2 linked regions of the Pueribacillus theae genome follow. The protein of the gene in region 2 binds, or shares a complex with, the protein of the main gene of each other region. Links are inferred from orthologs where the notes say so. Each region holds a gene or a part of one and is shown on either strand. Other genes may lie near its edges. The genes, in order: pcrA and uvrB.

Region 1 (3,268 bases), on a different replicon or contig from region 2:
TTTTTTTAATGTCAGTGGGATGGAGCGGATTGTCTTTAAGTTGCTTGTAATGTCCTCCCCAATTACGCCATCCCCACGTGTGGAGCCCCGGACAAATTCACCGTTTTCGTAGCTTAAAGAAACGGCAAGCCCATCAATTTTCAATTCACAAACGTAAGAAAAATCAGTACCGATTCGATCCCGTACTCTTCTGTCAAAATCTCTCAATTCTTGTTCGTTGAACGCGTTTGCGAGGCTAAGCATCGGAACAGAATGCTCCACTTTGCGAAACGCATCAAGCGCCTTGCCTCCAACTCTTTGTGTGGGGGAATTCGGTGTTAATAATTCAGGATAACGTTGTTCAAGTTCGATTAATTCTCTCATTAACCGGTCATATTCCGCATCAGGGACCGACGGTTGATCAAGCACATAATATTCGTAATTATATTGGTTTAACATTTCTCGTAATGTTTGAATTTGCTTTTCCGCTTCTTGTCTATTCATCGCGCTACCACCCTACCGTTAGAGGTTTGCAAAAATGAGAAGCCCCATTCATATGCAAGTTCGGTATTTAGTCTTCTCTTCATTTTTTGGCCTCTTTTTTAATTAGCTTTTTCGATTGGGGCAAATTTCGCCAGCAAGCGTTTAATACCTGTTGGGCTTGGAAACGCAATGTCGAGTTCAAGAGACTCATCCACCCCCTTTACGCTCACAACTGTACCGATTCCCCACTTTTTGTGCTTTGCTTTGTCTCCGACTTTCCAATCAAGCTGTTCGCCGCCGGATTTCCTTAAAACTTGAACATGTGTTGGAGGCTGATTGCGAACAACGTTCGTTTCCTCTAATGGCGCATCAAAAAATTCTTCCGGTATTTCTTGAATGAACCGCGACACCGGATTCATATTTGTTCTACCGAATAATGTCCGCATTCTGCAATTTGTAAGAAAAAGCTGTTCCTCGGCACGCGTCATGCCGACATAGGCAAGACGGCGCTCCTCTTCCATCTCTTCTTCCTCAAACAGCGCCCGTGAATGAGGGAAAACCCCTTCTTCCAATCCAACAAGAAAAACAACCGGAAATTCTAGCCCTTTCGCAGAATGAAGGGTCATGAGTGTTACTGCATCGTCTGGTTTCTCATCGTCGCCATCTAAACGATCAATATCCGCGACAAGCGCCAAATCGGTGAGAAAAGCAATCAAGCTTTTATCTTCACTCGCTTTTTCGAATTCTAGCGCGACAGATAAAAACTCATTAATATTCTCAAGTCGGCTTTCCGCCTCGATCGTTTTTTCATTTTGAAGCATATCTCGGTAGCCTGTTTTATCGAGGACTTCTTCAACAAGCTCGCTCACCGTTAAATACTCTTGCATTTTTGTGAAATTCGAAAGGAGGTTGCCTAGCTCTGCCAGCGCATTTTCGGCACGTTTTGTCAAACCGATCTGTTCAATTTCTTGTAGTGCCACCACCATTGTCACATCATTGTCAGCAGCATATTGCATCACTTTTTCAACAGAGGAAGCACCAACACCGCGTTTCGGAACATTAATAATGCGTTCAAGGCTAATGTCATCGTCCGGATTTGCAATAAGCCGCAAGTAAGCGAGTAAATCCTTGATTTCCTTCCGATCGTAGAATTTCGTGCCTCCCACGATCGTGTATGGAATGTTTGCTTTCACAAAAATTTCCTCAATGACACGCGACTGTGCATTCGTACGATAAAGAACAGCAACGTCACGATAGTTTCTTCCCTTTTCTTTCAACATTTTTCCGATTTCGCTGGCGACAAAATATGCCTCGTCACGCTCGCTATCTCCGCGATAATACGTAATTTTATTGCCTTCTTCATTGTCTGTCCACAGTTTTTTTACTTTACGGTTTAAATTGTTTGCGATCACTTCATTTGCAGCATTTAAAATCGTTTTCGTTGACCGATAGTTTTGTTCAAGCAAAATGACTTTTGCATCAGGGTAGTCCTCTTCAAACGATAAAATATTTTGGATATCGGCGCCGCGCCAACGATAGATTGATTGATCCGAATCACCAACGACGCATAGATTTTTGTGGCGATCGCTAAGCATTTGAACAAGAAGATATTGTGCCCTATTCGTGTCTTGGTATTCGTCAACGTGAAGATAATGAAATTTGCGTTGGTAAAACTCTAGGACGTCAGGCGCTTGCGTAAACAAATGAATCGCTGTCATAATCAGATCATCGAAATCCAACGCGCTGTTTTTAAGCAGTTTTTTCTCATATTCTGTGTATACGTCACTAACGACAGATTTGTAAGGATCGAAAGCCTCACTATGCAATTCAGAAAAGTCCTTTGCTGTTCTTAATTCATTTTTTGCACTGCTTATCGTTCCAAGAATGCTACGCGGGTTAAATTTTTTCGTATCAATATTTAATTCTTTCATAACCTGCTTAATAGCAGTTAGTTGATCAGCCGCATCAAGAATCGTGAAGCTTCGGTTTATCCCGATTCGATCAATGTCACGCCTTAACATTCTAACGCAAAGGGAATGGAACGTTGAAATCCAAATATCTTCAGCAACCGCTCCTATTAAATGAGAAACACGTTCTTTCATTTCCCGCGCCGCTTTATTTGTAAATGTGATTGCAAGGATGCTCCACGGTGCAACATTTTTTTCTTGGATTAAATACGCGATTCGATGTGTCAGCACACGTGTCTTCCCGCTCCCTGCGCCTGCCATGATTAATAGCGGGCCTTCAACCGTCCTCACGGCTTCCAATTGTTCCGGATTTAATCCTTCAAGTAAATTTTCAACACTCCGTTGCATTGCTGTACCACCTTTTCAAAACGTGTGTTCTTACCTTTATTATAACACTTCTTATTTTACAGCAGTCACCGTCTTTAATGCTTGTTTTAAATTTTCATAAATCACGTTTCCAACAACAATTGTATTTGCATAGTTGGCCATCTCTGCTGCTTTTGCTGGTGAATCGATGCCGCCCCCGTAGAACAATCTTGTGTTTTCGAACTCGGCTGCAACCTTTTCGACGAGTGAAGGGTTTCCATATGCCCCGCTGTACTCCAAATAAAAGATCGGAAGGCGAAACATCTTCTCTGCCATTTTGGCGTATGCAATCACATCTTCCTCTGACAAATTCGCTTTGGCATTTGTCAATCTGGCAACCTTTGATTGTTCATTTAAAATACAATAGCCTTCCATCATTATTTCGTCCCAATTAAGCAATTCGCCATATTCTTTAATCGCTTGATGATGGAGCCCTTTAAACCAAGCAGGATTATCACTGTTTAATACAGTAG
Region 2 (3,216 bases):
CCATCTTTTACGATAATTCGATCAATGACAACTTCAATCGTATGCTTTTTATTTTTTTCAAGGTTGATGTCGTCCGTAATTTCACGCATTTCCCCGTCGACACGCAGCCGGACAAACCCTTGCTTTTTAATATTCTCAAGGATTTTGGCATGCTCGCCTTTCCGTCCTGAAACAATTGGTGAGAGGATTTGCATCTTTGTTCTCTCCGGATACTCCATAATCCGATCAACCATCTGTTCAATCGTTTGGGAACTGATTTCAATCCCATGCTTCGGACAAATTGGCCGGCCGATTCGTGCATACAGCAACCGTAAATAATCGTAGATTTCTGTCACTGTTCCGACAGTCGATCGCGGGTTTCGGCTCGTCGTCTTTTGGTCAATTGAAATCGCGGGAGACAGCCCTTCAATCGCATCCACATCAGGCTTATCCATTTGCCCAAGGAATTGCCTCGCATAGGCTGAGAGCGACTCGACATAGCGCCTCTGCCCTTCTGCATAAATCGTGTCAAATGCGAGGGAAGACTTCCCCGATCCTGATAAACCTGTCAGGACAATAAGCTTATCTCTCGGTATGTCGATATCAATATTTTTCAAATTGTGGACGCGGGCACCTTTTACGACAATCTTGTCTACTGCCATCGTTTCCATCCTTCCTGTTCCAACATGTTCATAAACTTAAATAAAATTTTTATGCAAAAAGGAGGACAAAAAGAGCTCAATTCACATCCTGTGAACCTCCGGACTTTTTGAACTACCTCTCATGTTTAATTAACGTTCTGCCTTCAACTCAAGAACAAGATCGCGCAATTCTGCGGCTCGTTCAAAATTAAGCTCTCTTGCTGCCTGCTTCATTTCCTTTTCTAAGTTTTGAATTGTTTTCTCACGTTCTTTTTTCGACATGTTCGATAATGCTTTCGAAGCACTGTATGTTTCAGATTCTTCCGCAGCCGCGGTTGCACGGATGATATCGCGGACTTCTTTTTGAATGGTCATCGGTGTAATGCCATGCTTTTTGTTAAACGCTTCTTGAATCTCCCGGCGCCTTTTCGTTTCAGAAATCGCGTAATTCATTGACTTTGTGATTTTATCAGCATACATAATGACATGGCCGTTCACATTCCTAGCCGCCCGCCCAATCGTTTGTACAAGCGATTGTTCTGAACGGAGAAACCCTTCTTTATCCGCATCAAGAATCGCAACAAGCGTCACTTCAGGAATGTCCAGGCCTTCCCGTAACAAATTAATCCCGACAAGCACATCAAATACGCCGAGCCGCAAATCGCGGATAATCTCAATCCGTTCAAGCGTTTTAATCTCCGAGTGCAAATAACGGACCTTGATATCCATCTCCGTTAAATAATCGGTCAAGTCTTCTGCCATTTTCTTCGTCAATGTTGTCACAAGGATGCGTTCATTCTTTTTGACCCGTACATTCACTTCATGAAGCAAATCATCGATTTGTCCTTCACTTTTGCGTACATCGATGGTTGGATCCAATAAGCCCGTCGGCCTGATAATTTGTTCAACAACTTTCGGGGTATGTTCTAACTCATATGGCCCAGGCGTTGCGGAAACAAAAATTAACTGTGGCGCCTTTTCTTCAAATTCTTCAAATCGAAGCGGCCTGTTATCAAGTGCTGACGGCAACCTGAACCCGTGATCAACAAGCACTTGCTTCCTTGCCTGGTCACCGTTATACATGCCGCGTATTTGCGGAAGCGTGACATGGGACTCATCGATCATAACAAGCCAATCTTTCGGAAAATAATCGAGAAGCGTATACGGTGTTGCTCCTGCTTCCCTCAATGTCAAATGGCGGGAATAGTTTTCAATTCCCGAACAAAAACCCATCTCTTTCATCATTTCGATATCGTAGCGTGTCCGCTGTTCCAAACGCTGTGCTTCAAGCAGCTTATTCTCCGCCTTCAACACTTGAAGGCGTTCCTCCAGCTCTGCCTCAATCCGTTCAATAGCGATTCTCATTTTTTCTTCACGGGTAACGAAGTGGGATGCCGGAAAGATGGCGACATGATCACGCTGGCCAAGAATTTCACCTGTCAGTGCATCAACTTCAGTGATTCGATCAATCTCATCGCCGAAAAATTCAATTCGAATGCAGCGCTCATCCCGGGAAGCCGGGAACACTTCAACAATATCGCCACGAACTCGAAACGTCCCGCGCGTAAAATTTATATCATTTCTGGCATATTGGATGTCAACAAGTTCACGTAGAAGTTGATTGCGGTCCTTTTCCATGCCGGTTCGAATCGAAAGAACGAGCTCTCGGTATTCTTCCGGTGAACCTAAACCGTAAATACACGACACACTTGCGACAATAATCACATCATTTCGTTCAAATAGTGAACTTGTCGCAGAGTGGCGAAGCTTATCAATTTCATCATTGATGCTTGCGTCCTTCTCGATATACGTATCCGATTGCGGCACATACGCTTCAGGCTGATAGTAGTCGTAATAGCTGACAAAGTATTCAACCGCATTATTCGGAAAAAACTCTTTAAACTCACTGTACAGCTGGCCCGCAAGCGTTTTGTTGTGTGCGATGATTAAAGTTGGTTTATTCACTTCTTGTATGACATTTGACATTGTGAACGTCTTGCCCGTTCCTGTCGCACCAAGAAGCGTTTGATAGCGTTTGCCTTGATTGACCCCTTCGACAAGCTTTTCAATCGCTTTCGGCTGATCTCCCTCGGGTTTGTATTTTGATACAAGTTCAAATGTATTGTTCACGGTAAACCCCCATCAAAAACATTTAATGTAAGGCAATTATACCACGAAAGCACTGATCCAAAGCAAATAAAACGAACTGGTATTCGGGATCAATTTCCGGCTAACCCTCTCCTCACGTAATCCATAAACAATTATTTCAATAACGAATGGAATTTGTATCCTAATAAGGCAACATAGCCCGGCATGAAACTTTAATCGAAAAAAGAAATAAACACAGAAAAAGCGATTACCTTTAAAGTAACCGCGTTAACCTCCTTCAACGATCTTCGAAAATTCGTCAAGAGTTGTTGAATATTTAATATAAATTCTTGGTAAAAGATAGCGTTCGTCTTTCGTGCCCTTTTCGGAAAATAGTTCAGGCGTTGTCGTCAATCCAAACAAATAGTATTTTTTCGTTTCTTCTATAACCTTTTCATTGAAGTCTCCGTACGGATACGCAAGGGCAATAACTGGCTTTTCCGTTATT

What was found.
Region 1: the proteins of uvrB (region 2) and pcrA are in contact, whole or in part, in a crystal structure (PDB 7EGT), measured with the Thermus thermophilus proteins. The link is inferred for Pueribacillus theae from one-to-one orthologs. Residues at the interface, in WP_096411307.1 of Thermus thermophilus: Glu23, Leu25, Arg26, Asp27, Gly28, Glu29, Arg30, Phe31, Arg55, Glu326, Asp327, Phe328, Glu379, Ser382, Gln383, His398, Gly400, Arg401; in WP_096412145.1 of Thermus thermophilus: His654, Arg656, Phe657, Gln666, Asp668, Glu669, Lys680, Arg681, Leu682, Ser683, Lys685, Tyr686, Ala687.

What each region holds. Positions count from the first base shown.
Region 1 is NZ_QCZG01000023.1:18,595-21,862, reverse strand. The notes cover bases 180-3,115. They hold pcrA (DNA helicase PcrA), read right to left. Parts: upstream 2,778-3,115; coding sequence 582-2,777; downstream 180-581. Other genes in these bases: DCC39_RS11485 (heptaprenylglyceryl phosphate synthase), read right to left, coding at 2,829-3,115; ligA (NAD-dependent DNA ligase LigA), read right to left, coding at 180-483. Outside these bases: more of ligA, read right to left, coding at 1-179; more of DCC39_RS11485, read right to left, coding at 3,116-3,268. UniProt on the Escherichia coli protein: A helicase with DNA-dependent ATPase activity. Unwinds DNA duplexes with 3'-5' polarity. Translocates on single-stranded DNA with 3'-5' polarity. Initiates unwinding more efficiently from a nicked substrate than double-stranded DNA.
Region 2 is NZ_QCZG01000007.1:60,401-63,616, forward strand. The notes cover bases 261-3,144. They hold uvrB (excinuclease ABC subunit UvrB), read right to left. Parts: upstream 2,751-3,144; coding sequence 771-2,750; downstream 261-770. Other genes in these bases: uvrA (excinuclease ABC subunit UvrA), read right to left, coding at 261-641; DCC39_RS05140 (polysaccharide deacetylase family protein), read right to left, coding at 2,997-3,144. In the rest of the region: more of uvrA, read right to left, coding at 1-260; more of DCC39_RS05140, read right to left, coding at 3,145-3,216. UniProt on the Escherichia coli protein: The UvrABC repair system catalyzes the recognition and processing of DNA lesions. A damage recognition complex composed of 2 UvrA and 2 UvrB subunits scans DNA for abnormalities.